Regions from separate parts of the Actinomadura sp. RB99 genome, predicted to be linked through region 1. Evidence: riboswitches for the same ligand, from Rfam matches in the RefSeq annotation. Region 1 holds a riboswitch; each other region holds the start of a gene.
What was found. Region 1 has a riboswitch for cyclic di-AMP ahead of amrb99_RS07620 (NlpC/P60 family protein). Riboswitches for the same ligand answer to the same signal wherever they lie in the genome.
Positions count from the first base shown of each region.

Region 2: it holds a riboswitch for cyclic di-AMP, as region 1 does, so the genes downstream of both, amrb99_RS21140 (CHAP domain-containing protein) here and amrb99_RS07620 (NlpC/P60 family protein) in region 1, are expected to answer to the same signal.
Region 3: it holds a riboswitch for cyclic di-AMP, as region 1 does, so the genes downstream of both, amrb99_RS23205 (NlpC/P60 family protein) here and amrb99_RS07620 (NlpC/P60 family protein) in region 1, are expected to answer to the same signal.

Region 1 is NZ_JABMCA010000005.1:250,432-260,387, reverse strand. It holds gene amrb99_RS07655 (polysaccharide deacetylase family protein) at 199-672, shown strand; gene amrb99_RS07650 (hypothetical protein) at 809-1,039, shown strand; gene amrb99_RS07645 (class I SAM-dependent methyltransferase) at 1,130-1,984, opposite strand; gene amrb99_RS07640 (L,D-transpeptidase) at 2,151-2,630, opposite strand; gene amrb99_RS07635 (Ig-like domain-containing protein) at 2,614-3,228, opposite strand; gene amrb99_RS07630 (BlaI/MecI/CopY family transcriptional regulator) at 3,618-3,998, shown strand; gene amrb99_RS07625 (M56 family metallopeptidase) at 4,003-4,923, shown strand; cyclic di-AMP (ydaO/yuaA leader) riboswitch at 5,027-5,174, shown strand; gene amrb99_RS07620 (NlpC/P60 family protein) at 5,259-6,218, shown strand; gene amrb99_RS07615 (hypothetical protein) at 6,417-6,809, shown strand; gene amrb99_RS07610 (RNA polymerase sigma factor) at 6,908-7,546, shown strand; gene amrb99_RS07605 (hypothetical protein) at 7,543-8,478, shown strand; gene amrb99_RS07600 (M56 family metallopeptidase) at 8,504-9,163, opposite strand; gene amrb99_RS07595 (BlaI/MecI/CopY family transcriptional regulator) at 9,369-9,743, opposite strand; gene amrb99_RS07590 (hypothetical protein) at 9,789-9,956, opposite strand, start outside.
Region 2 is NZ_JABMCA010000022.1:108,618-118,573, forward strand. It holds gene amrb99_RS21110 (acetyl-CoA C-acetyltransferase) at 3-1,157, opposite strand; gene amrb99_RS21115 (TetR/AcrR family transcriptional regulator) at 1,178-1,795, opposite strand; gene amrb99_RS21120 (SDR family oxidoreductase) at 1,827-2,606, opposite strand; gene amrb99_RS21125 (acyl-CoA dehydrogenase family protein) at 2,603-3,784, opposite strand; gene amrb99_RS21130 (glycosyltransferase) at 3,809-5,113, opposite strand; gene amrb99_RS21135 (CDP-glycerol glycerophosphotransferase family protein) at 5,091-8,006, opposite strand; gene amrb99_RS21140 (CHAP domain-containing protein) at 8,202-8,999, opposite strand; cyclic di-AMP (ydaO/yuaA leader) riboswitch at 9,010-9,167, opposite strand; gene amrb99_RS21145 (SpoIIE family protein phosphatase) at 9,648-9,956, opposite strand, start outside.
Region 3 is NZ_JABMCA010000026.1:59,221-69,176, reverse strand. It holds gene lysX (bifunctional lysylphosphatidylglycerol synthetase/lysine--tRNA ligase LysX) at 1-1,139, shown strand, start outside; gene amrb99_RS23220 (cytochrome P450) at 1,162-2,403, opposite strand; gene amrb99_RS23215 (LacI family DNA-binding transcriptional regulator) at 2,479-3,501, opposite strand; gene amrb99_RS23210 (LuxR C-terminal-related transcriptional regulator) at 3,995-4,207, shown strand; gene amrb99_RS23205 (NlpC/P60 family protein) at 4,507-5,484, opposite strand; cyclic di-AMP (ydaO/yuaA leader) riboswitch at 5,488-5,677, opposite strand; gene amrb99_RS23200 (amino-acid N-acetyltransferase) at 6,000-6,536, shown strand; gene amrb99_RS23195 (RDD family protein) at 6,543-7,430, shown strand; gene amrb99_RS23190 (RDD family protein) at 7,438-8,118, shown strand; gene amrb99_RS23185 (Lsr2 family protein) at 9,080-9,403, shown strand; gene amrb99_RS23180 (ATP-dependent Clp protease ATP-binding subunit) at 9,756-9,956, shown strand, end outside.

The DNA.
Region 1 (9,956 bases):
CTGCGTTCGACGTTCGCGCATCTCACGACATGGGCGACCCGGACGACCGACTCCCCGCGCCTCGCCCGGTCAGGCTCTTTCACTCGTCCGCCCACAAGAAGCCATGACGCGGAGCGCGACTTCAGTTACCATCAGTTTTCGATTGATGACAAAGGGTAACGCAATGGAGGTATTCGCCACTGCTCCGTGGGAGGCGACATGAAGGCGCCGGAATCAGGATCAAAGGGTGTCGCGCCGACGCGGGTGACCCGTCGCACGGTGCTGGGAGTCGGCCTGCTGGGGTTGAGCGGAGCCGGGTCGGCCGTGGCGGCGCTCTCCGGCAGCGATCCATCCCACGGGCATCGGATGCTCGGGACCGGCGGACGCCCCCAAGCGCTCGCCGCGCCGCATCCTCCGCGAGCCCAGAGCCCGCCGACCCGGCTCCCGCCGGTGGCAGTTCCCGCTAAGCCGATCTACAAGGTCACGGAGCTGCTGCCTGCCGCACCTCCGAACGCGGTCGCTCTCACCATCGATGATGGCCCGCACCCCGAGTGGACGCCCCGGATACCGGACCTGCTGGCGCGCCATGACGTCAAGGCGACGTTCTGCCTGATCGGCGAGCAGATCAGGCAGAACGAGAACGAGGTCCGAATGATGGTGGAGGCGGGACATCAGATCGCCAACCACACCTGAACCCACCCCTTGACCATCGACGACATGGCCAGATCGCGGATCGACACCGAGATCACCAAGACCAGCCGGCAGATCACCGACGTCGCCGACGCTCCTCCCCGGCTGTTCCGTTCGCCCGGCGGCGCGTGGTCAGAACGTGCTGGCGGCCGCCGCCCAACAGGGGATGCACTCCATCGACTGGGCGATCGACCCGCGGGACTGGTCCGTGCCCGGCACCGGTCACATCGTCCACCAGATGCTTCAAGCCGCCCCGGGCGACATCATCTTGTGCCACGAGGGCGGCGGTGGCCGGTCGGAGACACTCCAGGCGTTGCGAACGGTCATTCCTCGCCTCAAGAACCGCGGCCTGCAGTTCATCACGCTGTGACGCGCCCCTCCTCCCGCTTGCCGTCCGCCGTCACCGTCGTCCTCGACCGCCGTCTGAAGAGCTGAGTCGAAGGCCTGCCGGTCGGCGGGCTCAGCGGCGGGCGGTGACCAGCCAGGCGGACGAGCCGAAGTACACACCGTCCGGCGTCTGGAAGGGAAGGACGGCCTTGCCCAACTCGTCCATGAGCCGCGCAAGGGTCGCTTCGTCCATGCCGGCGATGAGCGGCGCCGCCACCGGGTGACCCCGGAAGTACGTCAGGACGTCGGGGACGTCCGAGCCGAACGGAAGGCGCTCGTTCACAGGCTCGATTTCGATGTCGGTGCAGCCGGCTTCACCGAGCAGTTCCCGGATGCGGCCGGGATCGGCGAGCGAGAACGGGCCGGGCGTGCCGGGGCCACCGATATCCGGAGTGAGCCCGAAGGAGACGAGCACGCTGAACGGCACGACGATGTGCTCGTTCTTGCCGACCTCCTGCCAGCAGAGAAAGGCCAGGCGGCCACCCGGACGGAGCGCCCGGGCAATGTTCACGAAGGCCGCCTTGGCGTCGCCGAAGAACATGACGCCAAAGCGGCTGAGCGCGAGGTCGAAGTACGTGCCGGGAAGGTCCGCGGACTCGGCATCGGCCTGCTCGAAGCGGAGGTTGGCCAGGTGCTCGTCCTCGGCACGGCCGCGCGCCTGAGCGAGCATCGGCCCTGAGATGTCGACGCCCAGCACCTCGCCCGCGGACGCCTGACGTGCCGCCGCGCGGCTGGTCTCGGCGCATCCGCAACCGACATCGAGGACCTTGTCCTCCGGAGAGATCCCTGCCGCGTCCAGGAGCCGAGCGGTCAGCGACACCAGCATCCGGTCATGCCGCTCCTCATGCTCGACCCAGTGCCGTCCGACGGTGCCGTCCCACCCGTCCTCGCTCCCGAGTGCAGAGGACCCCAAAGGCTTGCCGGTCATCCCATCCCCCTTCGCCGAACATGGTCGTCCTACTACGGTGAAATAGTACTACGTTTGTATAGTAGATACGACCGTCTCACCGGCGGCTCCCCACAGCAGGCATTTGCAAGCCGCCACCAGCGCGGCGGCACCCCTGCCTGTTTCATGGCGAGGCAGCGGCGGATGGTCAGCCAGCCGCCTTGAGGGGTGTGGTGGCGATAGGGCGCTTGAGTGCGCTGCCGGCGGTCCATTGCCACCAGCTCATCTGGAAGAAGCCGTACCCGTTGTCGGGCTCCAGCCGCCGGTTCGCGCCAGCGACCACCACGATGTCGCCCAGCTTCGTGAGGTTGTAGTACCACTTGGCGTTGGCCGGACTGACGTTGATACAGCCGTGACTGACGTTCCACTTACCCTGGTCGGCCACCGACCACGGCGCCGAGTGCACATACTCGCCGCTGTCACTGATCCGGTCGGCGTAATACCCCTTGATCTTGTAGTAGTTCGGGTCGCCCTTGGGAATCCCCACCGTGGCCGAATCGAAGATCACCGGTGAGACCTTCTCGCTGATCACATGGACGCCGTTGGTGGTGGTGAACCGCCGCTCGGTGGCCTTGCCCGCGCTCATCGGGAACCACCGCACCACCTTGCCGCTACGCCGCACCGTCATCGTGAACCGCTTGGTGGACCGTGCTGATGACCGCGTCACCGACCTTGAAGTTCAATGACACGTCGTCTGTCGCGTACACGCCCTTGGCCGCACGCGCCCCGTTGAGGTGGGCGATGCAACGAACCTGCGTGCCGACCGGCCAGTACTTCTTCGGGCGGAACACCACCCGCTGTCGGTCCATCCATCGCCAAGCGCCTTCGACCGGCGTGGACGTCTGAACTTCGAGGGCCCGCTCGATCTGCGCCGTGTTGTACACCGGCTGGCTGAAGTTCACGATGATCGGCATGCCCACCCCGACGGTGTCCCCGTCCCTCGGTCCAGGCAGGGAGGCGTGGACGGTCTGCGCCGCTTTCGCCGTCGTGAATCTGCTTGTCAGTGTGGTGACCTTGCCGCCGGCGGCCGTCGCGGTCGCGGTCACCGCATAAACCTTGCCCGGTGCCAGCGGCCACCGCGAACGCCACACCGTCCCACCGGCGTCCAACCCGCCCTCGATCGCCTTCCCGTTGGCGGCGACCTGGACGGTACCCCGCCGCCGACCGGACGCGGCGAGCGAGATCCCCTGATCGGGACGCACCTCACCAGCCCCGTTCGACTGCATGATCGTGATCCCCGGCGCCAGAAGAGGACGGGGACACACCGCTCGACGCGGAGCGCGTCCCGGCCCTGCCTCCCTGGCACGCGGTCGCAAGGACGGCGACCGTCATGCACAACACTGCGGATCGCACCCACCAGACCCCACGCGTTGCCAACCGTCCGTTGCGCATGTTCACCGTCCGACCTTCACGAAGCAGCTCCTACGGGCCGCAGGACTATCTACTAAGCACGATAGTAGATAATGTTCCGCCTTGCGGAGGCTTCTGCGGAGGAGGCCGTACCACTAGTACGCATCCGGAGGGGCTCCGGTTCAGGCGACGGGTGGCACGCCGCCTGGTACGGCCCTGATGCCCAGGTTCTCCGGCAGAATGTGGGGAGGGCGGAGGTGACCGGGTGGCCGGATTGGGAGGATCACTCGAGCATTCCATCATGGACGTGCTCTGGGCGGCACCTGGCCCGTTGCGCGTTCGCGAGCTTCTGGCGAAGCTGAACGAGAGCGCCGACAAGGCGCTTGCGTACAACACCGTGCAGACGGTTGCCGAGCGGCTGGCACAGAAGGGCCTGCTGCGGCGCACCCAGGACGGTCTGGCATTCCGCTACTCCCCCACCCAGGGGCGGGAGGAATACGCGGTCGCGTTGATGCTCGACGCCCTCACCGAGTCCTCTGACCACGGCGAAATCCTCGCCCGGTTCGCCGAGAGCGTCCCGCCGGAGGACGCCCAGCACCTGTTGGAAGCCCTCCGCAGGCGGACGTCCGGCGGCGACGAGGAATGACGGCGTGATCTACCTGGTCGCGTGTCTGATCGCCTCGGCGGTCCTGCTGGGCTGCCTGGCCGGGCCCGCGCTCGACCGGCTCCGGCATCCGACCACGAACCCGGGCACCGCGATCGTCTGCTGGGTCGCCGCACTCGCAGGGACCCTCATCGCCGAGGTCGGGATCATCGCGGTGGCGCTGCTGTCCCCGCCGGCGCCAGGCCACGGGCTGCTGGAGTGGCTGCGCAACTGCCTTCCGCATCACCGAGCGCCGGCGATCACCATGGCCGCCGGCGCGAGCCTGGTCCTGCTGACGGCGTGCGGTTCCAGGCTGGCCCACAGCCTCCCCCGCCTGGGACGGGCCCTGCGGCACCGCCGCCGGCACTGGGAAATGCTGAAGCACGGGCGCCACGCCGACGTCCTCGTGCTCGATCACCCGATCCCGGTGGCGTATTCGCTGCCCGCACGGCAGCGCGCCATCGTCGTCAGCACGGGCGCGCAGGAGACCCTCACGCCCGCCGAACTGGCCGCAGTGCTGGCTCATGAGCGCGCCCACCTCCGCCAGCACCACCATGCTCTGCTGCTGATGCTCGACCTGGTGCACGCGCTTGTGCCGTGGCTGCCGACGGTACGCCGCGCGAAGTCGTCCCTTCCGCCCCTGCTGGAGATGGCGGCGGACGACGCGGCGGCCCGGACATGCGGACACCGGACGCTCGTCGACGCTCTGTGCAGGCTCGGAACCGCCCCCAGAGTTGCGGGAGCCCTCGGTGTGGCCGGCTCGACGACCAGGGGACTCGCGGAACGCGTACTTCGCCTGGAGTCCGCGGAGCCGCCGAGGCCACGTCGGATCGTCCGGCTGGTCGCCGGCACCTTTGTCGCGTCCGCCGTCGCCGTCCCCCTGGTCGTCGTGGCCGCGACGATCGCGGATCTGTCCACGATCTGCTGAGGCCACTGAGGCCTTCAACCCAAATTGAGTACTCAGGTGGCGTATGAGGCCACTATCTCCTACGCTCCGTAGGAGCCATCGCGACGGGCCCCCGCCGGGGGCGGCGACGGCCGCGCCGAATCCCGCGGTTCCCCCCGCCCGCGGGAACCGGGGACCCGATCCCATGGGGTGAATCCGCTCGCGCGCGAGCGGTAGGGCGACTCCGGCCCGAACCCGTCAGCTGACCCGGTAGGCGTCCAAGGAGAGGACGTTGCATGCAGCCAGGAGCTGCCGAACACAGCAGGATGCCCCGCCGCCGTGCCTTCAAGGCCACCGCATGGGGAGCATCGATCGCTGTGACACTGGCGCTCGTGGCTCCGGCTCCCGCCGAGGCCGCCCCCAAGCCTTCGCGCAAGGAACTCACCGCCCAGCAGAGGAAGCTCGCCAACCAGGCTGAACAGCTCAGCGAGCAGTACAACGGCCTGCGCGAACGCCTCAAGCAGGCACAACGCGCAGCCCAGGTCAGCAAGGCCAGCGCCCAACGCCAGAAAGCCGCCCTCGACCAGGCGCAGACCAAGCTCGCCCAGGTCGCCGCCGACGCCTACAAGAACGACACGGTCGATCCGACCGTCAACTTCGCGTCATCCGGAGACCCGCAGGCCGTCCTCGACCAATCGGCCACGCTGAACTACTTCGCCAACCAGAACAGCTCGCGCGTCACCCAGCTTCTGCAGACGATGCAGGCGGCCGAGCGCGCCCGCAAATCCGCCGAAGCACGGGCGAGCCAGGTCCGCCAGCTCACTGCCGAGGCGAGCAAGAAGCGCAAGGAACTCCAGGCGAAGCTGAAGAAGGTCGAGCGCCAGCTCGGCAAGAGCACCAGCACCGGCAAGACCGGTCCGGCTCCCAACGTCTCGTCCGGGGGCGCGTCCGCCAAGGCCATGGGTGCGGTGAGAGCCGCCTTGAGCCAGCTCGGGGTTCCCTACTCCTGGGGCGGCGGGACCGCGTCCGGGCCGAGCTACGGCACCGCGCAGGGCGCCAACATCAAGGGCTTCGACTGCTCCGGCCTCACCCTGTACGCCTACGCCCAGGTCGGCATCAGCCTCGGCCACTACACCGGGAGCCAGTACAGCGCCGGAACCCATGTAAGCCAGAGCCAGCTCAAGCCCGGTGACCTGGTCTTCTTCTACAGCGACCTGCACCACATGGGCATGTACATCGGCAACGGCAAGATGGTCCACGCCCCGCAGACCGGCGACGTCGTCAAGATCGCCCCGATCGCCGGCCGCCCGTTCGCAGGAGGCGTCCGCCTCGCCTGACCCGCTCCCGCAGTCCCGTCCCCGTCACCCCAGCCCCGGTGACGGGGACGCTTCTTTGATGGCTGACAGGAGCGAGCGGATCGCACCGCCGGACCGACGGGAACGGTGCACGTCGCTACCGTGATGCCGAACGGAATCGGCCCGGAGATCCGGCTGTTGACCTGCCACTTTCACGTCAGGAGCTTCTGTGAGCCCTAGGTGATGTTCGAAGTCGCCCATCACTCACGGAACAGGACCATACTCTTGAGGCCATCGGGAGCTCAGTTCCCCCCGACCGCTGCGGAACGCAGTTCCTCTCCCGCACTGGAAATCCCGGGTGCGGACGAGGAGACCATCACCGGCCCGCCGGAGCCGATCGCCACCCTGATCGGAAATGTCGGCCCTGGCACGCGGACGGTGGACGGCACCGCCGGTAACGAGAAGGCACCTCCAGAGCCTGACGATCGGCGAACCGGAGACCTGCAGTCGGTCTTCACCAGCTCGCTGCTGGCCATCGTCAGCGCCTACTCGGTCACCGGATCGGTCTGGGTCACCCTCGCCGCCGCCGTCGTCGCCCTCCTGGTAGCCCTGGCCGTCAACCGCAGGACCTGAGCGAGCGGCATCCGTCATCCGGCTTCGGGAAAAATCTTGGCCGGGTCTTTCACACCATGCCCCTCCCACGGACCTAGGTACCGGAAGAGGGGACCGGGGTGAAGGAGCTCGTCGATGGAGGGCAGTCGGTGGTTGACACCAAACGATCAACGTCGGTCGCGGGGGACGCTCGACCGGCCGGCAAGGCCGAACTCCTGGCCTTCCAGCGGTTCTTCCAGGACCAGTACAAGAAGGTCGTCGGCATGGTGATGCTCATGGACGGCCGGTTGGACGAGGCCGAGGACGCCGCCTCCACCGCCTTCGCGGACACCTTCCGCCGGTGGCGGACGATCACGGCGCCCAAGGCGTACGTTCGCAAGGCCGCCCGAAACGCGTTCTTCAAGGCGCGGGCGAGCGACAGACAGTTCGTCCAGATCCTGCAGGAGGCCGGCTCCAGCGGCTTGCTGATGACGGAGAACACGGAAGACCCCACCTTCGCCAGCATCGGCGGGTACCAGTGGGTGGACGAAATGATCGCCGGGCTCCCCCCGACTCAGCGTCAGATGATGCGGCACACGGTCGAGGGCTTGACCAACAAGGAGATCGCCCAGCTGCTCGGTACCAATGAGGCCAACGTCCGATCGAACCTGCGCCATGCCCGCGACCGGCTGAGGCAGCGCATCGACATCGTCGTCCAGACGACCACGCGCTCGTTCGACCAGCAGGCGCCGACACCGAGAAAGGGGGAAACCTCATGACCGAGCCCAACGACCGCAGCGATTCGCAGTGCGACGACAAGCCGACCGCGGAGATCCTGGCTGAGACGTTGGGTCTCGTCTACGAGGCCACCCAGCAGATCACCGGGCAGCACGTCCAGGAGAAGCTGGAGGAACTGCTGCAGGCTCACGGGTGCGAGTGCGAGCCGGACCCTGACGGCCTGGAGTTCCCCCTGGACACCGCAGTCCTCGTCGACGACGTCGGCGAGGACCCTGCGCTTTCCGGTTTCATGGGCGTCTCCGCACGGTGGGCGGCGGCTCAGGACTTGGTGGCGGCCGGCCGGAACGAGGCGGATGAGATCGTCGCGGACGCCCGCGCCGAGGCCGAGCGGATCATCGCGGACGCGCGGTCGCGAGCGGCCGAGATCGAGCAATCAGCCCTTGCCAGGGCGAGTGAAGTGATCGATTCCGCTCACGAGCACGTTAAGAGAACAACTCGCCAAAGCGATGCCCAGGTGTCCGGCGTCGGTCCGCTACCTCGATCGGCTCTCCCAATCCTGTATGAAGCGGCCGATGACTCGCCAGGGGATGTGTTCCCAAGGGAGCTACTGCTGACGTACACGCTTAGGCGTTCATGGATGATCAACGTCCTCCGCCCTCCCGTGGAAGGAATCAGGCGCAGCTGGTCATCGTCCGTCCTCTTCGCCCACCCCACGTGCAACCCCGTGATCTGGGGCATCCAGCTGAAAGCAGCCGGAGAGCAACTTGCCCTTTTCGACCTACCCGAGACGAACACCCAGGTCCCTTATGACGGGAGGTCCGCTGCGGCGGAGATCGTGGCCGCCTGCCTTGAGCGCAAATCGGCTCGCCTGCGGAACCTCGATCGACTCCGCGCGATGCTCGAAAAGCTTGAATCCAGAAAGGAGCAGGAAACCCAGGCGGATCAGCGTCGTCAAGACCTCGTGAGTTGGTGACACATGCTCGCCCCCACCTGTGTCCTTACCTGGGGAAGTGGCGATGGCGTTCGAGGAGGGCGGTGATGGCGGGGTTGGCGGCCAGGGCCAGCGGCAGGGTGACCAGCAGAGCGATGCCGATGCCGCCGGTGAGGCGTCCGAGACGGGACAGCGGGTCGTGCGGAGCCAGCAGGCGGCGGACGCGCAGCAGCGCGGTTCCACCTCCGGCACCCAAGGCCGTGGCCGGGGTCCGGCCGCCCGCGACGGCGACCAGCGTCGCAGCCAAAGTGACCCGGTCATGCTTGCGAGCGGCCACATCGTCCGCCAGCAGTTCCAGCAGCCGGGGCACCTCGGTCCGAGCGGCCCGCATCAGCGGGACCATGGAGAAGGTGCGGCCGGTCGCCAGGGTGAAGTTGATCGCCAGGTCGTGGCGGCCTGCCAGGTGCGCCCGCTCGTGCGCGAGGATGGCCGACACTTGGTCGTCGTGGAGGCAGGTGAGTGCGCCTGTGCTGAGGACGACGCAGCGGCGCCGACCGGGCATGCAGTAAGCGAGTGGCTCGTCGTACTCCACCACCAGCGCGCCGAGATCGCGGCGGCGGCGAGCGACCATGGCCAGCGTGCGAACATGGCGGCGACGATTGATCGCGGTGGCCACCAACGCTGCCAGCACGTGCCCGAACGTCCAGAGCAGGACGCCGCCGGCCACGAACAGCCCGGCATACCCGGCGATCGGCTGAGGCGCACCCTCGTAAGCCCCGCGAGGGCCACGGCCGCGATGACGGAGGCCACGGCCGCCTGCCAGGCCAGGACACCGAGCCGAGGCGCCCGATCCGCCCAGGCGCGTGCATGCAGCAAGCGAGGCCCCGCGATGCCCAGAACGCCGGCGTACGCCAGCAGGATCGCAATGGCGATCATTCGGCGTCCTGTGGCCGCACGACCATGAGGGCCGTTCGGAGGGCCTCCTTCTCCTCCGGGGAGAGATCGGAGAGGAAGTGCACAAGGGCCGCTGCTTGGTTGTTGCTGGTGGCGAGCGCCTCGCGCATCAGCTTGGCCGTGTAGCCCTCACGTGAGGCGACGGTCTCGTAGGTGAAGGCACGCCCGACGCGCTTGCGGCGCAGCCAGCCCTTCTTGTGCAGGTTGTCCATCACCGTCATCACGGTGGTGTAAGCGATCGTCCGCTCCTGCTGAAGATCCTCCAGAACCTCCCGGACATTGGCCGGACGGCCATAAGACCACAGCCTGTCCATGATCGCGGCCTCCAGCTCACCGAAGCGCTGCCCGGCCATGATCTACCGCCCTCCGACATCCCTGCCCGCTCAAATCAATGCATACTACAGTCGATAGTAATTGCATGTCGCCGAACGCACCGGGTCAGACCGGTCGGCGGTCCCCCATACGACCCCGAGTCCCGACAGCACCTGCCGATGACCCACCGTCCGGAACCCGGCACCCTCAAGGGCCTCGACCCAGAACTCGCCCGTCGCCGGCGTCTCGCGGAG
Region 2 (9,956 bases), on a different contig from region 1:
GATCACAGCCTTTCGAGGATGGTGACGTTGGCCTGGCCGCCGCCCTCGCACATCGTCTGCAGGCCGTAGCGGCCGCCGGTGCGCTCCAGCTCGTGCAGCAGCGTGGTCATCAGCCGGGCGCCGGTGGCGCCGAGCGGGTGGCCGAGGGCGATGGCGCCGCCGTTCGGGTTGACCTTCGCCGGGTCGGCGCCGGTCTCCTTCAGCCAGGCGAGCACGACAGGCGCGAACGCCTCGTTGATCTCGACGGCGTCGAAGTCGCCGATCGTCATGCCGGTCTTCTTCAGCGCGTGCGCGGTGGCGGGGATCGGCGCGGACAGCATCCGGATCGGGTCCTCGCCGCGCGCCGAGATGTGGTGGATGCGGGCGCGCGGGGTGAGGCCGTGGTCCTTGACGGCCTGCTCGGACGCGATGAGCAGCGCGGCGGAGCCGTCGGAGATCTGGGAGGCGAGCGCGGCGGTGAGCCGGCCGCCCTCGACGAGGGTCTTCAGCCCGGCCATCTTCTCCCGGGTGGTGTCGCGGCGCGGGCCCTCGTCGGCGGTGACGCCCTCCAGCGGGACGATCTCCCGTTCGAAGCGGCCCTCGTCGGTCGCGCGGATGGCGCGCTGGTGCGACTCGTAGGCGAACGCCTCCATCTCCTCGCGGGAGATGTCCCAGTCGCGGGCGATCATCTCGGCGCCGTTGAACTGCGACACCTCGGCGTCGCCGTACCGCGCGGTCCAGCCCTTGGAGCCGGCGAACGGGCCCTGCGTGAAGCCGAGGGGCTCGGCGGCGGTCATCGCGAACGAGATCGGGATCTGCGACATGTTCTGCACGCCGCCCGCGACGACGAGGTCGGACGTCCCGGCCAGGACGGCCTGCGCGGCGAAGTGCACGGCCTGCTGGGAGGAGCCGCACTGCCGGTCGACGGTGACGCCGGGGACCTCCTCGGGCAGCCCGGCGGCGAGCCAGCAGGTGCGGGCGATGTCGCCGGCCTGCGGGCCGACGCTGTCGACGTTGCCGAACACCACGTCCTCGACGGCGGCGGGGTCGACCTTCGCGCGGTCCATCAGCGCCTTCAGCACGTGGGCGCCGAGGTCGGCGGGGTGGACGCCGGCGAGCCCGCCCTTCTTGCGGCCGACGGGGGCGCGGACCGCTTCGACGATGTAGGCCTCGGCCATGGGGGGTGTCTCCTTCGGGGCTAGCTCGCCTGGATGCCTTCGAGGACCATGGCGAGGTACTGCTTGGCGATGTCGTCGGCGGACAGCCGCCCGCCGTGCTGGTACCAGTTGGCCGCGACCCAGACGGTGTCGCGGATGAAGCGGTAGATCAGCGTCCGGTCGAGGTCGGCGCGGAAGGCGCCCTCCTCGACGCCCCGGTCCAGCAGGGACATCCACATCGTCTCGAAGCGGCGCTGCGACTCGAGCAGGTAGTGGAAGCGTTCGCTGGTCGCGAGGTGCTTGGACTCGTTCTGGTAGAGGACGACGGCGGGCCGGTGCCGGTCGATCGAGCGGAACGACTCGACGATGACGCCCTCCATGGTGTCGCGGGCACTGAGGCCGGCGGCGAGGACGCGCTCGTAGGCCGCCCACATCTCGTCCAGGAAGGTCGACAGGATCTCGTCGGCCATCGCCTCCTTGGAGTCGAAGTGGTAGTAGAGGCTGCCGCCGAGGATGCCGGCGGCGTCGGCCACCTTCCGGACGGTGGTGGCGGAGTACCCCTGCGAGGCGAACACCTCGGCGGCGGTGGCGAGCAGCTCGGCCCGCCGTTCCGCGCGGGCGGCGGCGGTGCCCTCGGCGTCGCGCCGTCGTGGACTCATGGTCGGTTCCTAAGCGTGCGGAGAGGAGACCCTACGGATGTTGTGAAGAGACCGAGACGACCTCCCCGGTCATGTACGAGGAGTAGTCGCTGGCCAGGAAGACGATAACGTTGGCCACCTCCCAGGGCTCGGCGTAGCGGCCGAACGCCTCGCGCCGCGTCAGCTCGTCCAGCAGGTCCTCCGACGTCACCTTGACCAGGTGGGGGTGCATGGCGAGGGACGGGGAGACGGCGTTGATCCGCACGCCGAACTCGGCGGCCTCCAGCGCGGAGCAGCGGGTGAGGGCCATCACGCCGGCCTTGGCGGCGGCGTAGTGGGACTGGCCCTTCTGCGCGCGCCAGCCGATCACCGACGCGTTGTTGACGATGACGCCGGCGCCCTGGTCGCGCATGACACGCAGCGCGGCGCGGGTGCAGCGCATCGTCCCGTTCAGCGTGATGTCGAGGACGCGTCCCCACTGGTCGTCGGTCATGTCGACCAGCTCGGCGGTGCCGCCGAGGCCGGCGTTGTTGACCGCGGCGTCGATCCGGCCGAACCGCTCGACGCCCAGCGCGTACAGGGCCCGGACCTGCTCCTCGTCGGTGACGTCGCAGGGCAGCGCGGCGACGCGGTCGGCGCCGAACTCCTTCTCCAGCTCCTGCGCGGACGCGGCGAGCCGCCGCTCGTGCGCGTCGGAGATCAGGACGCGGGCGCCCTCCTCCAGGCAGCGGCGGGCGGTGGCGCCGCCGATCCCGGCGCCGGCCGCGGCGGTGATCACGACGGCGCGGTCCTTCAGCAGGCCGTGCCCGGGGACGTAGGGGGGCGGCGTCATCCGCGAGCCTCTCTGGGGAGACCGAGCACGCGCTCGGCGATGATGTTGCGCTGGATCTCGTTCGACCCGGCGTAGATCGTGTCGGAGCGGGAGAACAGGAACAGCCGCTGCCAGTCGTTGAGGTCATACGGTTCGCCGTCGGCGACCAGCCCGGCGGCGCCGAGGACGTCCATGGCGAGCTCGCCGAGTTCGCGGTGCCAGGTGCCCCAGACGAGCTTGGAGATCGACGACTCGGGCCCCGGGGCGCCGGACGCGACGCCCGCCATCGTGCGGACGGCGTTCAGCCGCATGACCTCCAGGCCCATGTAGGCGCGGGTGAGCCGGTCGCGCAGGAGCGGGTCGTCGATGGCGCCGGTGCGGCGGGCGAGGTCGAGGACGCCCTCGAACTCGCGGCGGAACCCGACCTGCTGGCCGAGCGTGGCGACGCCGCGCTCGAAGCCGAGCGTGGCCATCGCGATCTTCCAGCCCTCGCCGGGCGCGCCGACGATGTTGCCGGCGTCGGTGCGGGCGCCGTCGAAGAAGACCTCGTTGAACTCCGAGGTGCCGGTGAGCTGGACGATCGGCCGGATGTCGACGCCGTCCTGCCTCATCGGGACGAGCAGGTAGGACAGGCCGTGGTGGCGGGACGAGCCGGGCTCGGTGCGGCAGACGACGAAGCACCAGTCCGATTCGAGGGCGTTGGACGTCCAGACCTTCTGCCCGTCGACCGTCCAGTGGTCGCCGTCGAGGGCGGCGCGGGTCTGCACGTTGGCGAGGTCGGAGCCTGCGTTGGGCTCGGAGTAGCCCTGGCACCACAGCTCCTCGACGGCGACGATCGGGGGCAGGAACCGGGCCTTCTGCTCGTCGGTGCCGAACGCGATGATCGTGGGGCCGAGCAGGTTCTCGCCGATGTGCCCGACGCGGGCCGGGGCGTCGGCGAGCGCGTACTCCTCGTTGAAGATCACTTGCTGCCGGACGGTCGCGCCGCGGCCGCCGTGCTCCTCGGGCCAGCCCACGCACGTCCAGCCCGCGGCGGCCATGTGGCGCTCCCAGGCCAGCCGCTCCTCGAACGCCTCGTGCTCGCGGCCGGGCCCGCCGAGGCCGCGCGCGTGCGCGAACTCGCCCGACAGGTTGGCCTCCAGCCAGCCGCGGACCTCGGCGCGGAACGCCCGGTCCGCAGGGGACTCGTTCTGGTTCACGCCCGGAACTCTACCAAACAGTTGTTAGAAAGAATCGGCCTCCAGGGCCGGTTCCACCTCGCCCGCCTGCACGGCGGGCCGGCCGCGCCCCGGCGCCGGCACCGCGGACCGCTCCCCCGCGGCGCGCTCCCGCGGCGCCGGCAGGTCGCGGTGCAGCAGGTCGAACAGCCGGTCCCAGCGGGCCAGCACCGTCTCGGGACGGAAGCGCTGCACCGACGCGCGGGCCTCCGCGCCGAGCTCGCCGCACAGCTCCGGGTCCTCGATCAGCCGCTCCAGCGCCTCGGCGAACGCGGCCGTGTCCCCCGGCCGCACGAGCAGCCCGCCCGTCTCCCCGCCCCGCTCGCCGAGCAGCATCCGGACGCCCGGCGCGCAGTCGAACGCCACGGTCGGCAGCCCGTACGCCATCGCCTCCATCACCGACATCGGCACCCCCTCGGCGCGCGACGGCAGCGCGAACACCGACGCCTCGACCATCGCCTCCTCGACGTCGGCGACGACGCCCCGGAACTCGACCGACCCGGCCAGCCCGGCGGCGGCCGCCTGCTCGCGCAGCGCGTCCCCGTCCGGCCCGGTGCCGTAGATGTGCAGCCGCCACTCCGGATGGCGCGGATGCACCCGCTCCCACGCCTCCAGCAGCAGGTCGACGCCCTTCTCGTAGGACAGCCGCCCCACGCAGGCGACCGCCGGCAGGTTGAGCGTCGGGTAGACGGTCGGGGTGACGTGCAGGGCGTTCGGGATGTGGTCGGCGTTCGTCATGCCGTCCCTCGCCCACGCGTCCGCGTCCTCCGGGGTCAGCGTGAGGAACCGGTCGACGTGCGCGAAGTGCCGCTTCACCCGCTGGTACCGGGTCGACTTGCGGCTCGCCTTGTACGACTCGTGGCTCATCCCGATGACCCGCAGCCCCGAGGTGCCGGCCCGCCGGACCCACTCCATCGCCCAGACCTGCGGCACGATCACGACGGCGCCCGGACGGGCCGCCGCGAACATCCGCGTCAGGCGGGCGGCGCCGCGCCGCTGCACGGTGGACCGCCACACGTCGCGCCCGCGCGCCGCCGCGTTCACCCGGTCCCGCAGCCGGTCCGGCCGCCACTCCAGCACCGGCGGGCGCCACGTGTCGTGCAGGACCTCCACCCGGTAAAGGCCGTCGTGGTCGTGGTGGTGCCCGTCCGGCCCCCGGACGATCCCGACGAGGGTGACGCGGTCGCCGCGCTCGGCCAGCATCCGCGCCATGTGGTGCGCCCAGCGCTGCAAGCCCCCCATCTCGTCGATGTTGTTGCAGACGATGAAGACGTCGCGCGGTGCGTGCTCAGCGGTTCCGGTGGGAACCATGGGCGCTCCTCTCTCCGAAGTAACGGTCCACGACGGTGCGCGCGGCGGTCCCGCGGTCGTGCTCGCCGAACCGCTCGGCGAACGCGCGGCGCGCCGCCGCGTGCGCGGACCCGGCGGCGTCCAGGTCCGCGAGTGCGGCGATCAGCTCGTCCTCGGTCCGGGTGACCGGGCCGGGCGCGTGCTCCTCCAGGTCGAAGTAGCCGGCGGCGTGCTCGCCGTCCTCCGGCAGGTGCAGCACGATCGGCCGGTCCAGCAGCGCGTAGTCGAACATGATCGAGGAGTGGTCGGTGACCAGCGCGTCGGCGAGCAGGAGCAGCAGGGTCGCGTCCGCCACTCCCCCGACGTCCCGCATGGCGCTCGACGCCGACGGCGGCAGGTTCGCCCGGCACAGGTAGTGCGGGCGGACGAGCAGCACGATCTCGTCCCCGAGCTCGCGGGCGAACCGCACCGGGTCCACGGGCGGCTCCATCGGCCCGACCGGCTTCCCCGTCGGCCCCGGCCTGAAGGTCGGCGCGTAGAGCACGGCGCGGCGCCCGTCGTCCAGGTCGAGCGAGCGGCGCAGCGCGGCGACCTCGGCGGCCAGCTCGGCGTCCCCGTCGAGGCCGTTGACGAGCGGGTCGTTGCGCGGGTACCCGGCCGGCAGCGGTTCCGCCCGGACGCCGAGCCCCTTGACCAGGGTGTCCACGTCGTGGCGGGAGCGGACGAGGAAGCAGTCGAAGCGGTCCACGCTCCGCGCGAGCCGGGCGCGGCCGGACGCGGGCCCGCTCTTCATCCGCGGCTGGTCGAGCCCCATCAGCTTGTACGCCGACCCGTGCCAGGTCTGGATGTAGGTGGTCTCGGGGCGCTTGCGCAGGCGGTCCGGATACCCCTGGTTGTCGATCCAGAACTCCGCCCGCGCGAGCGCGAGGTGGTAGCGCCAGGAGTCCCGCCGCACCAGCCGCGCGTCGGACGGGAAGCCCTTCGCGGACCTCGCGTACGACCACACGGCCTCGACCGGGCGGCCCGAGCGGCGCAGCTCCCGGTAGATGTACTTCGGGTTGTCGGAGTAGTGCAGCCCGAGATGGCTCTCGAACACCGCCAGGCCCCTGCGGACCGGCAGCCGGGTCAGGATCCGGTTGAACACGGCGGCCTTCGTCCTGCTGGAGGCGAGCGCACGGCGCATGGAGCGCTCCAGCCGCCGCGCGCGCCGCCTGCCGCGCCGCGCCGGCGGGCTGCTCACGACCCGCGCGACGGCCGCGGCCGCGCGACGCGTCCGCGGGTCGCCGGCCTCCAGCCTGCCGGTCTCCAGCCTGAACGCCAGGTGCCCGTCCTCGGTGACGAACGATCGGAGCACGTCGCCCGCCAGGCGCGTCAGGCGCGGCCGCACGGGCAGCTCGACGCCGCGCAGGACCGGGGCCTTCGCGGTGGAGGTTCCCGCCGAACCGCCCGGCCGGGTGACCATCTCCTCGCCGTCGACCTCGACGCGGAGCCGGACGTCCCAGACCGGGTCGACGAACCCGATCGGCCGGATCCGGGCGGCCGGGTCGAACTCGGCGCGCCAGGCCAGCCGGTCGCCCTCGTGGACGATCTCGGCGGGCACCCGCGCCCCGCGCGCGTCACGCCGGTCGCGGAACTCCAGCGAGGCCGACAGCGCCGCGCCGCGCGGGATCCGGTCCAGCGGGTTCAGCACGTGCCCGTCCAGGCGAGCGCGGCCGCCGCGCGTCTCCAGCCGGGTCACGACGGCGGCGGGCCGCAACTCCCCGAGCGGGTACAGGTGGAAGCCGAGGTCGGTGACGTCGAGGACGCGGCGGCCGAGGTCTCCGCGCGGCGGGGTCCCGCCCCAGAAGACCCGGCCGTCCCGCTCCACCAGCGGGGCGTGCAGATCGGACCGGCGGCCGGGCAGGTACTCGGCCGCCGCCAGCGCCCCCGCCCGGTCGCCCTCCCTGATCAGGAACGCGGCGATCGCGGCGAGCGGGTTGGCCGTCTCGAACACCACCGGGTCCAGCCCGGCCAGGTAGCCGGCCGCGAGGTCCAGGAACCTGGCCCGGTACACCGGGTCGCGGTCCCGCAGCTCGCGCAGGTAGAGCAGCAGGTCGTGGTTGACGAACTTGGCGTCCTTCGCGCGCTTCAGCCCGTCCGCGCCGCGCAGCTCGAACAGCATGTCGATGCGCCGGTGGATCTCCAGCCGGTCGGCGAAGTTGGCCAGCTCGTCCCGGCGGTTGGAGATCGACGGCTTCGCCCGCCGGTCCTGGACCAGCCAGTTGTAGACCCGGTGCGGGATCAGGGCCATGCGCGCGGCGGCCGTGTACGCCTCCGCGCTGAACAGCAGGTCCTCGTAGTGGAGCCGTTCGACGAAGCGCAGCGCGCCGTCCTCCAGGAACCCCCGGCGGTAGAGCTTGTTCGTCGACAGGGTGTCGTAGAGCAGGTCGGGGTTCTCCTCCAGCGACCCGTACACGGCGCTGCGCTCGTAGAGCCACGGGTACCAGGGCCGGACCCGGTCCTTCGAGCCCTTCGGCACGTCCAGGAAGACCCGGTCGCAGAGCCCGGAGACCAGGTCGGCGCCGGTCTCCTGCGCGGCGGAGAGCAGGTTGAGGCAGGCGTGCCGGTCCAGCAGGTCGTCGCTGTCGAGGAACATCACGTACCGGCCGTCCGACCGCTCGACGCCGACGTTGCGCGGGCGGCCGCAGCCTCCGGAGTTGACGGGCAGGTGCACCGCCCCGACCCGGCCGGGGTGCGCCGCGGCGAGCCGGTCCGCGGCCTCGCCGGTGCCGTCGGTGCTCGCGTCGTCGACGATCACCGTCTCGACGCCGCCCAGCGACTGCGCGAGCGACGAGGCGACCGCCCGCGGGAGGCGGGCGGCGTCGTTGTAGGCGATCACCACCACGCTCACATCCGGGCGCACCCGCATGGGCATCCCCCTCCGCTCCTCCGGCGTGTCAGGGGTTCCTTTCCAGCAAGGAGGCGTCAAGGGCCAACTCAGATCAAAAGCTGTCAATGCTTAGCATTACCCGACAGGTCGCGGCAGACCACCTGGGAACGCCAAAGGCGCCCGGTCGAGGACCGGGCGCCTTCCATCCGCACGAATCAGATCATTCGCCTGCGGGACGGATCATCGGGACTTGGCGTAGTCGGGGTATCCGTAGCCGACGACTTCGGACTTGTCGCGGATCTTTTCCTTGACGGCGTTGTCGGTGTTGCCCTCGATCGTGGTGATCGTTCCGTTGCCGTTGTCCTTGACGACGAGGCCGACGTGGTCGATGTCGTCGATCCCGCCGCGGGACCCGTTCTGCCAGTCGAAGAACACGACCGCGCCGGGCTTGGCGGTGTCGCCCCAGCGGTGGGCCTTCTCGAACCAGGAGGCGTGCTGGACGGTGTAGGCGTCCCAGCCCATGTTCTTCACGCCCGTCTGCGCGCTGAGCCACGACACGAACATGTCGCACCACTCGGCGCCCCGGTAGTCGCCGACGCTGCCGCCGTCGCGCCGGGCGGTCACCGCGGCGTGCGGGGTGGAGGCGTACCAGTCCGCGTACTTGGTCGAGCCGCTGCGGCTCTCGCTCTCGCCGACCTGCGACTTCGCCAGCTTGATCACGGTGGACGCGGCGACCGTGCGGGACGCGGACCGGGTCGCCTTGCGGGGCGCGTGCTCGGTCCCGGAGCGCTCGGACACCACGCTCTCGCGGTGCTGCGCGGCGGCCTGGGCGGGCGTCTCGGCGGACGCCGTGCCCCCGGCCAGGGGGTTGAAGATCGCCAGTCCGACCGCGCCGGCCATCACACCCGCCACGGCGACGCCCACGGCCCGGTCCTCGGGGCTCATGCGGGCGAGCGCGGCGCGGGAGGCGGCGCCGGTGAGGCGCCCGCTCAGTCGGGGGGCGAAGTTCTTGGTAAAACGATCGAAACGACCGGTCATGCAGGGAATCTCCTTGTCTCCCATGACGCCTACCGGGTTAGCTGACGGATTCGGGCATGGAAGAGCCCTACGGCGCGGCCTGACGGACGCGCCGATTCACCCCTGGAACCTTGGGTCCCCGGCTCCGTCCGGTCGGGTGGACCTGGACGGACTCGGCCTCGCACCGCGGGACGCGGTGCCGGATATTCGGATGTATCTCAGCGACTGATCTCGAGGGGGCGCGCATATGCGGCGCGCGTCGCGTGCGGATTCCGCTCAGCGACCCTCGGCCGCGCATGGAAGCGGCCGGCGTGCAACGCATGGAACGCGCTGCTTGATTCGTGCAAGAAGGTACCAACACTCACAAGAAAAGCAAACCGGCCGCAAAAGGATCTTTTGCCTGCTCAACGCCGTTGCAACCCCCCTTCAACGACCGCCCCCGGCCGGACCTTCCCGATCTTTCTCCGGACGGCCCGAAGCCCTTACGGCATAGGGGATTCCCGCCACCGCCCCCCGGCCCGGGAAAGGTAAAATGATCAAAAGGCGCGGGACGCTTCCGCCCTTCACGGCCCGCCCGCGCGCCGCGGCGCAGATCACACGGACCGCGCTACTCCCCCGCCGATGTGGCCTACGTCACCCTGGTTCACGGTCGGCCTGACCTGCTGAAGATCACTCCACGTGCAGGGCGAACATCGTGGTGTCGTCGGCCGCCCGGTCGTGCTCCATCCGCGCGAGCACCTCGTCCAGCGCCAGTTCCGGCCCCGACGAGGAGTCCCGCAGAATGCCGGTGAGCCGATCGATCCGCTCATCGAGATCGGTGTCCCGGCGCTCCACGAGGCCGTCGGTGTAAAGGAACAGCAGATCCCCCGGCCGCAGTTCCGTGGAGATCGTCGTGTATTCCCAATCCGGCAGCGCACCGAGCATCGGGTCGCGATAGACCTCCAGCGGCTCGGCGTGCCCGTCCCGCACCAGGATCGG
Region 3 (9,956 bases), on a different contig from region 1:
AGGGCGAGGTGATCACCTCCAAGCGCGGCGAGCTGTCCGTGATGGCGGACCGGTTCGCGATCACCTCCAAGTGCCTGCGGCCGCTGCCGGAGAAGCACGCCGGCCTCACCGACCCCGAGGCCCGGGTGCGGCAGCGCTACGTCGACCTGATCGTCAACGACGAGGCCCGGAAGATGGCGCGGATCCGCAGCGCCACCGTGCGCGCCGTCCGCGACTTCTGGCACGAGGAGGGGTACCTCGAGGTCGAGACCCCGATGCTGCAGCCGATCCACGGCGGGGCGGCGGCGCGTCCGTTCAAGACGCACATCAACGCCTACGACATGGAGCTGTACCTGCGGATCGCGATCGAGCTGTACCTGAAGCGGCTCGTCGTCGGCGGCATCGAGAAGGTCTTCGAGATCAACCGCAACTTCCGCAACGAGGGCGCCGACTCCACCCACAACCCCGAGTTCACCATGCTCGAGGCGTACGGGACGTACCTCGACTACAACGACATGGCCGACCTGACCCAGCGGATGTACCAGAAGGCGGTCGTGGCCGCCCTCGGCACGTCGGTGGTCGTCCACGACGGCGTGGAGATCGACCTCGGCCTTCCCGAATGGCCGCGGATCACCCTGTACGGGTCGGTGTCGGAGGCGCTCGGCGAGGAGATCACCCCGCACACGCCGATCGAGACCGTCCGCAAGCTCGCCGACGCCCGCGGCATCAGCCGGGACCCCAAGTGGGGGCAGGGCAAGCTCGTCCAGGAGATCTTCGAGGAGCTGATCGAGCACACCCTCGTCCAGCCGACGTTCGTCATGGACTACCCGGTGGAGACCTCGCCGCTGACCCGCCAGCACCGGCGCGAGCCGCTGCTGACCGAGAAGTGGGACCTGATCGGGTTCGGCACCGAGCTCGGCACCGCCTACTCCGAGCTGGTCGACCCCGTCGAGCAGCGCCGCCGGCTCACCGAGCAGTCGCTGCTGGCGGCGGGCGGCGACCCCGAGGCGATGCAGCTGGACGAGGACTTCCTGCGCGCGCTGGAGTACGCGATGCCGCCGACCGGCGGGATGGGCGCCGGCATCGACCGGATGATCATGGCGTTCACCGGCAAGGGCATCCGCGACACGATCCTGTTCCCGCTGGTCAAGCCGGAGTAGCAGGCGCGGAGCGGCCTGCCGGTCACCCGATCCGGACCGGCAGGTCGCGCAGGCCCCGCAGGACGAGGTTGTCGCGGTACACCAGGTCGCCCTGCTCGAGGTCGCCGTGGTCGGCGGCGAGGGCCACGTCGCGTTCGAACAGCTTCCGCAGCGCGATCTGCCCCTCCAGGCGGGCCAGCGGCGCGCCGAGGCAGAAGTGGATCCCGTGCCCGAACGACAGGTGGCGCGGCGCGTCCCGTCCCTCGGCGTAGCGGAGCAGGTCGAGGCGGTCCGGGTCGGCGAACACCGACGGGTCCCGGTTCGCGGCGCCCGTCAGGAGCAGGACGAGCCGCCCCCGCTCGAACAGCGTGCCGCCCAATTCGACGTCCTCCAGCGCGGCCCGCAGCGTCAGCTGGACGGGCGGGTCGTAGCGGAGCAGTTCCTCCACGGCCGCGACGTTCTCCGGACGCTCCCGGAACAGCGCGAGCTGCTCCGGATGCCGCAACAGCGCCAGCGCCCCGTTCCCGATCAGGTTGACCGTCGTCTCGTGGCCCGCGACGAGCAGCAGCACGCAGGTCGCGAGCAGCTCCTCCTCCGACAGGACGTCGCCGCCGTCCGAGACGCCCACGAGCGCGCTCAGCAGGTCGTCGCGCGGGGCCGCGCGGCGCTCGGCGGCCAGCTCGCGGAAGTACGCGGCGAACTCCGCCCGCGCCTCGTCGCGCAGCGCGATCTCCGCCTCGGGCAGCAGGAAGTCGGGGTCGAGACCGCGCGCGAGGGCGTCCGACCAGCCCTTGAACAGGTCGCGGTCGCGCGGCGGCACGCCCAGCATCTCGCTGATCACGATGACGGGCAGCGGGTACGCCAGCGCGGCGATCAGGTCGACCTCGCCGGACGCCGCGTCCAGCAGCTCGTCCACCAGCGCCTCGACGCGCGGCCGCAGCCGCTCGACCAGCCGCGGCGTGAACGCCTTGCTGACGAGCCTGCGCAGCCGCGTGTGGTCGGGCGGGTCCATCGTGAGGAACGACCGGTTCCGCTGCGGCGCGTCCCGCCACAGGCCGCCGTTCTCGGGCCGGTGCCCGAACCGCGGGTCCCGCAACGCCGCCTCGCACAGCTCGTAGGACGTGCTGACCCACAGGCCGACCGCGGTCCGCTGAAGCCTCCCGCCCGCCGCGAGCCCCCGGTAGTGCGCGTAGGGGTCGGCGCGGAAGGCCGGGTCCGACGGGTCGAACCCGAGGATCGCCGCCGCCTCCACGTCCTGCGCGGCCTGTTCCCTGGTGTCCTCCATAGGCCAAGTCACGCGGATCTCAGACAGCATGTCAATAGCGGCGGGGAGCGGGCGGCGGTGATCGGCGCCGGGAGGTCAGGCGGACTCGCGCACCACCAGTTCGGGGCGGAGGACGACCTGGCGGTGCTGGTGCGACCGGCCCTCCCGGTTCTCGGCCATGGCCAGCTCCGCGGCCTCCCAGCCGAGCGCCCGCCGCGGCTGCTTCACCGTGGTCAGCGGCACGGCGGCGCTGGCGGCCAGCTCGATGTCGTCGTAGCCGACCACCGCGATGTCGTCCGGGACGCGCGCGCCGAGCCGGGTCAGCTCGTTGATCAGGCCGATGGCCAGCAGGTCGTTGGCGCAGAACACGCCGTCCGGCCGCGGCGTCATCTCCAGGAGAAGCCGCGCCGCGAGCCGGCCCTCGGTGGGGCTCAGCGCGCCCTGGACGAGCACGGGCGGCTTCCCGCGGCCCGCCTCGACGAGCGTGCGGGCCGCGCCGTCGCGCCGCTCGACGCACGGCTGCGGTTCCGGAGCACCCGTGACGAACACGATCCGCTCGCGGCCGATGCCGAGCAGGTGCGCTGCGGCCAGCTCCCCGCCGGCGACGTGGTCGACGTGGACCGCGCACGCGTCGGTGACGTCCCGGTCCATCAGCACGACGCTCAGCCCCGCGGCGCGCAGCCGCCGGATGCGCGACTTGCCCAGCCCGACCGGGACGATCAGGGCGCCCGCGGCGTGCTGCTCCTCCAGCAGTTCCAGCGAGCGCGCCTCCTTCGCGGCGGAGTGGTCGCTCGACAGCCAGAGGGCGTCGTGGCCCGACGCGTTCAGCGCCTCCTCGGCGCCGCGCACGACGTCGGCCGCGTACGGGTTGGTGAGGTCCTCGACGACGACGCCGAACGCGCGGCGCGGCTCGTCGCCGAACTCGCCGGCGGTGCGGTCGGGGCCCGTCCGGAGCCGCCGCGCGGACTCGTTGCGGACGAATCCGAGCTCCTCGATCGCCTCGCGCACCCGGTTACGGGTTGCTTCGGCCACGAGATCTGGCCGGTTTAGGACATTCGAAACGGTCCCAACCGAGACCCCGGCACGCCGCGCGACCTCGCGAATACTGGTCTGTGGCACGTCGCTCCTCGTCCGCCCCGGTGGTGTTTTCCCAGGTAGCTGGGCTTTCCCCTGTCAATCCCCGAAAACCCGGTCACGTATTGCGACCATTCGGGCACAGACAGCACGTAATCAGCGCTTGACGGGCCGGATCCGGCCGCCTAGCGTTCCGAGCCGAAGCGTAGCTTGAAACGATTCACGATCTTCGTCCGCGGCGAGATCCGGTGAGTCCAACGAGGAGGGAGCGGGTTCGGAACCGACGACCCAGACCCGACCCTGACACGTGGCCAACGAGTGAATCGTCACCCGGAGTTCCCCCGCACGACCCCGCAATCGGCCCATCGGCCACCTCCGGCCAAGCTCGCGAGACGGAAAAGGAACCCGACCCGATGATCTGAGTCCGGAAGGCTCCGGACCCGGCAACCCAACGCATGCAGTTCGAGGGCCCAACCCGTGCCTGTGCAGCGGACGGCTGCATCCCCGCGGTCATCAACCACGGACGAGGGAGGACGGAGTGGAAACAGCCACACTCGATTTCGGGCTGAGCGACGAGGAGATCAGGTTGCTCGCCCAGATCGCCAGCGGTGTCACCGCTGATGTGGCGGCGCGCAAGCTGGAACTGAGCGCACGGACCTTGCGCCGCAGGTTGCGGAACATCTGCGACCGGCTGGAGGTCAACACCCCTATCGAGGCCGTGGTGTGGGCGGCCAGAAGGCAGCTCATCTAGCGCGACCCGACGACGCCCGTCAGGGGACGGCGGGCGTCATCACCCGGAAACCAGCCCGACCGGAAGCAAGTCCAGCGATACGAACTCGTCCGACCCCGCAGCGGCGGCGCCCTACGCCCGGCAGGTAGGTCCCTGCAAGAGCGCAGCGCCGCCGCGGACGCAGTTCACATCACCTTGCACCGGGCTGTCTGGTGCCGGCTCTCCAGCCGGCACCCGCCGCTGCCGCGTGTTCTGCGGCCATCGGCTCTGCTGCCGACGCGTCTCTAGGGGCGTCTGTCGTGCGGGCGTCTGCCGAGCGCTCAGGCGACGCGGACCACGCCGGCGATCGGCCGACCGGCCAGGGACGCGATGCGGACGACGTCGCCGGTGTGCGGGGCGTGGATCATCTTGCCGCCGCCCACGTACATCCCCATGTGGTGCAGGTCGGAGTAGAAGAAGATCAGGTCGCCCGGCTGCATCTGGCTCTCCGAGACGTGGGTCCCGGCGTTCCACTGGCTGCCGGTGTAGTGCGGCAGGTTGATGCCGACCTGCTTGTAGGCCCACATCGTCAGCCCCGAGCAGTCGAACGTGGTCGGCCCCGCGGCGCCCCAGACATAGGGGCTGCCGAGCTTGCTCATCGCGTACCGCAGCGCCTCCGCGGCCTTGCCCTCGCCGATGACGGGCAGCTTCGCCAGCAGGGACGGGTCCTTCTTGACGGCCTTGCCGCGGACCTTCTCGTAGGCGGTGGTGACCTTCTTCTTCTGCGCGGTGAGCTGCGCCTTCAGCTGCGTGACCTGCTGGGCGCGCTCCTCGGCGGACTTGCGCGCGCGCTGGGCGGACTGCATCGCCTGCATGAGGCCGAGGACCTGCGTGCTGTCCTGGGTGGCGAAGTAGTTGAGGGTGGCGGCGCGGTCGAGGACGACCTGCGGGTCCTGGGCGGAGATGAACGAGACCGTGGGGTCGGTGCCGCCCTGCATGTAGCTCGTGGCGGCCAGGCTCCCGACCTTCTCGCGCAGGCCCTCCAGGGACTTCTGCTGGCGCTCGGCGTTGCCGGCGGCGACCTTGGCCGCCTGCTGCGACTGCTCCAGCTTCACCTTCAGGCCGTTGTACTGCTCGGTGAGCTTCTCCAGCTGGTCCGCCAGCTTGAACGCCTGGTCCTTGAGCTCCTTGGCCGACGGGTCGGGGTCGGCGTGCGCCATCGAGAGCGAATGCGGGACCACCACGTGGGGCGTGATGGAAAGGGCGACGAGCGCGCCGGCGATCGTGAGCGCCCGGACACGGAAACGAGCCGTCCGCACCAAATCTCCTCTCCTCGTCCGCCTACCGAGTTAGCTGACGGGTTCGGGCCGGAGCAGCCCGTCCGCTGGGCGCGCGCATCCCTCCACGCGGCTGCGGATTCACCCCAGACGGCATCGGCTCAGGGTGCTCCCCCGAACGCTCCGAAAGTGGGTCCCCGGCTCCTCGGGGCGCTGGTTGCGGCCCGTGGACTCGGCGGTCCGGCCTCCGCCTCGCGGAAGGCCGGTGTCAGAGCGGGACACTAACGGAAGCGCCATTGGATGCCAACCAGAACATGCGAATTCGCAGGTCGTGGCGGACGGTACGGGGGGTAAGCGGCGGTTGCGGACGGCACCGCTCCGGCCCGCCGCGGCGCCCGCGGCCCGGCACCTGTCAAGCCCCGGGCCACCCCCGGCCAGACCCGGAGCCCCCTCGGCCACGTCCCGGAGTGCCCCTCGGCCACGTCCCGGAGCAGCGCCGGACCGGTGCCGGGTGGCCGCCGGTGGCCGGGGACGGGCGGCGAGTTCGGTAATCTCGCCTGTTTGTGGAAGTCGTCATCAGGCGTGCGCGCACCGCCGACGTTCAGGGGATTCGCAGGCTGGTCGATCTGTACGCGGGATCGGGCCGTCGCCTGCTCAAGAAATCGACGGTGAAGCTCTATGAGGACGTCCAGGAGTTCTGGGTCGCCGAGGACGTCCAGGGCGCCGGGCCGGGGGAGTCCGGGCCCATCGTCGCCTGCGGGGCGCTGCACGTGATGTGGGAGGACCTGGCGGAGGTCCGCTCGGTCGCGGTGGACAAGGGGTACGGCGGCCGCGGGCTCGGGCACCGCATCGTCTCCAAGCTCCTGGAGACGGCACGGGAACTCGGCGTCCGGCGGGTTTTCTGTCTTACCTTCGAAGTGGAGTTCTTCGCACGACACGGCTTTCAGCAGATCCTGGGTACTCCGGTGGCGCCCGAGGTGTACGAGGAACTCCTCCGCTCCTACGACGAAGGCGTGGCAGAGTTCTTGGACCTCGACAGGGTCAAGCCCAATACGTTGGGCAACACACGGATGTTGCTTCGCCTGGAGGACTGACCCCACATGAGCGATTCCCCCAACCGCGGCCAGCCCTACGGGTCGTCGCAGGGGCCGGGCTCGTACGGCCCGCCGCCCCCCTACCAGGGTCCCCCGCAATGGCAGCAGCCCGAGCGGCAAGGCCAGGCTCAGCCGCCCGCACAGCAGTGGCAGTCACAGCAGCCGCAACAGCCCCAACAGCAACAGTGGCAGCAGCAACAGCAATGGCAACAGCAGCAGCCGTCGCAACAGCAGTGGCAGGAACCCCAGCAGGACCAGTGGGGGCAGCCCTCGTACGAGTCCTATGAGCCGTCCTACGACCAGTACGGCGGTTCCTCGGGCGGCGATATGCCGCTGGCGCCGATCCTGCGGCGCGCGGGGGCCCGCCTCATCGACAACACGCTCGTGGCGGCCTTCGGCTTCGCGCTCGTCCTCCCCATCACGGTCGGCGCGTTCGGGCTGGGGAAGCCCGGGAGCAAGACGGAGGACGACGGCGGCATCTGGAACTGGCCGATCATCTTCACGCTGTTCGCCGTCCTGTCCGTCCTGCCGTTCATCTACGAGGCCGTACAGCTGTCCATGTGGGGCCGGACGTTCGGCAAGCGCTTCTTGGGCATCGGCGTCGTCCAGGCCCGTCCGGCCGGGAACCAGCTGACGACGACGCAGGCCGTCTGGCGGGCCGCCATCACCCACGTGGGGTACCAGCTCGGCGTCTTCTTCTTCCTTGTCCTCGCCGTGATGGTGTGGCAGTACTTCGCCTACGGGATGCTGCTGGTCTGGGCGGGCGCGCTCATGGCGTACCTGTGGGCCATCTGGGACCAGCCCCTCCACCAGGCCCTGCACGACCGCGTCGCCGGCACCCTCGTCATCGACGAGCGCGCGGGATACGGCGAGTACGCCGAGTACGCGGAGTAGGTCCGCGATGGCGACTCCCCGAACGCCCGCGCAGGGGTCGGATGAGCCGTCCGGGACCGGGAGCGCCCTCCCGGACGGCGAACCTGCGCTGTACGGCCACCCCGCCGCTGATCCCGCCGATGACCTCGCCGCTGATCCTGTCGATGACCCCGTGGAGGGCGCCGCGGGGGAGGGGCCGGCGCTCGCCGAACCCGGGCAGCGCCTGCTGGCGCGCATCGTCGACACCCTCGTGGTCGGCCTGCCCGTCATCATCGTCGTGAAGGAGTTCGTGTCCGGCCACCAACTCGATGTCGTCGCACCGCCCGCCGTGGCGGGCTGCATGCTGCTGTACGAGGCCGTGCAGCTCGCCCTGTGGGGGCAGACCCTCGGCAAGCGCTTCGCGGGGATCCAGGTCGTCCCGGACCCGTCCGTCCCTGAGGGTGCCCTCACGGGCGCGGAACGGGCCGCGGCCCCTGAAACCTTCGCCGGTGCGCCTGAGGGCGGAGACGGCCGTCCGAGCGTCCTGCGGGCCGTGTTGCGGGCCGCCGTGTACTCCGTGCCGATCGCGCTGCGGCCCGTCCACATTCTCGGCCTTCTGGCGAGCCTGTTCTGGGTGGCGAACGCCGGGTTCATATACGAGGGGACGCACCGCAGGGCCGTCCATGACAGGCTCGCCGGCACCCTGGTCGTAAAACGCCGCACGCCCTGATTCACCGGCGTTTGCGGCACTCTCGGAGTTGGCGGCGCGCCGTCCCGGGCGCGTCCGCCCCCGGCACGCGCTGATCACGTCGAGCGCCCGCGCGGGGCGCCGCGCGGCTTTGCCCCGGCCCTGCGGGCCGCAGGGCTTTGGGGAGATCCTCGCGCCGTTTCGGACACCGGACTTCGCCGGGCAATGCCAGCTCGTTCCCGGCGTGTTCAGGTTACGGGCGGGATTCCCGGAGGATGTGTCTCGTGCCGGAAGGCCCCTCCGGTTTGGAGTTGCTTCCCGGTGCGCACGGAGTCGGCGTTCATTGGCCCCGCCGCACTTAGTCGGGATGGGACGCCGTCTCGCGTCGACCGGGCACCGAGGCGGAATCTGCCGCTTATCCCCCGATTTCGGGATGGACTGGTATCGGCGGGGTGACGCTCCGCCATCCCGCCGCCAGTTCCCGAGCGCCGGAAGGCAACAGATTTTCGTCCCGGCATCGCGACCCGTAATCCCTCGACATCCGCCGGTAGCGGCGCTGCGGTCCCGGTCGGGCGGGCTCCGGGCCGGTCTGCCGGGTATTCCGGGCGCGTGCCCCGGTTAGTGCCGTTACGGCAGGGCTAATCGTCGGCAAGCGGTGCGGGTGTGCCCACCCTGTTAAGGTCCCGGTGGAACCTTTTCCAGTCGAGGTCCCCCCGACGGAATGCCTCGGCGCCCCGATACCTGGTCCAATGCGCCTTCGCCGGCCCAGGTCAGCGCCGTGCGCCGTGACGCCGGTCACCCCGAAATCCGCGGCCCTGTCCGTCCCCGGTAATTGAACGGCGCCCCATCCGCCCGGCCCGCGCCGCCCTCCGCGCACCGGTGGTCATGCCGTTACCGGCCGCCAAGGGATGTTCATCCTCGACTTGAATTGTCATCCGCAGACTTCCCGGTATATCTTTGTCAACCGAATGCATAGTTTGCTCCAGCCGAAAGGTCTGTCCCCATGGCACAGAAGGTTCAGGTGCTTCTCGTCGACGACCTCGACGGTGGCGAGGCGGACGAGACCGTAGCGTTCTCGATCGACGGCGCCTCCTACGAGATCGACCTCAGTGGCGCCAACGCTAAGAAGCTGCGGGATTCTCTGCTGCCGTTCGTGGAGAAGTCGCGCAAGGCCGGCACGGTCAACAAGCGGCGCCGCCCGCGCGGCGCGTCCAGCCGCGAGCGCAGTGCCGAGATCCGCGCCTGGGCCAAGAACAATGGCATCAAGGTCAACGAGCGCGGCAGGATCCCGGCCACCGTGATCGAGCAGTACGAGGCGGCGAACTGACCCGCCACCCCCGCGCCGGCGGCCCGTCTCCCTCCATGAGACGGGCCGTTCGCTTGTGGCGTAGCGCCCGCCCGGTTTCCCGTCCGCCCGGGCGAGGTACACCGGGACTTCGCCCCCATTCGGCGATCCTCGGACGCGACCCCGAACGACCTGCGGAAAGCCCCCGTTCGCTTGGGGCGTAGCGGGAACATGACGCACCGATGCGGTAGTTGGATGAGACTGAACAGCGCTTAGCTGGGGAACGTCTCCTGGTGGGAGTGCACCGGGCGGCCTCCTCGGGGCGGGCTAGCATGCGGAAGGACAGTTCCGGACGTTCCGGACTCTGCCCAACCGCTCTGTGAGGAGCGACGAGATGTTCGAGAGGTTCACCGACCGCGCGCGGCGGGTTGTCGTCTTGGCCCAAGAAGAGGCCAGGATGCTCAACCACAACTACATCGGCACCGAGCACATCCTCCTGGGTCTGATCCACGAGGGTGAGGGCGTCGCTGCCAAGGCCTTGGAGAGCCTGGGGATCAGCCTGGAGGCGGTTCGCCAGCAGGTCGAGGAGATCATC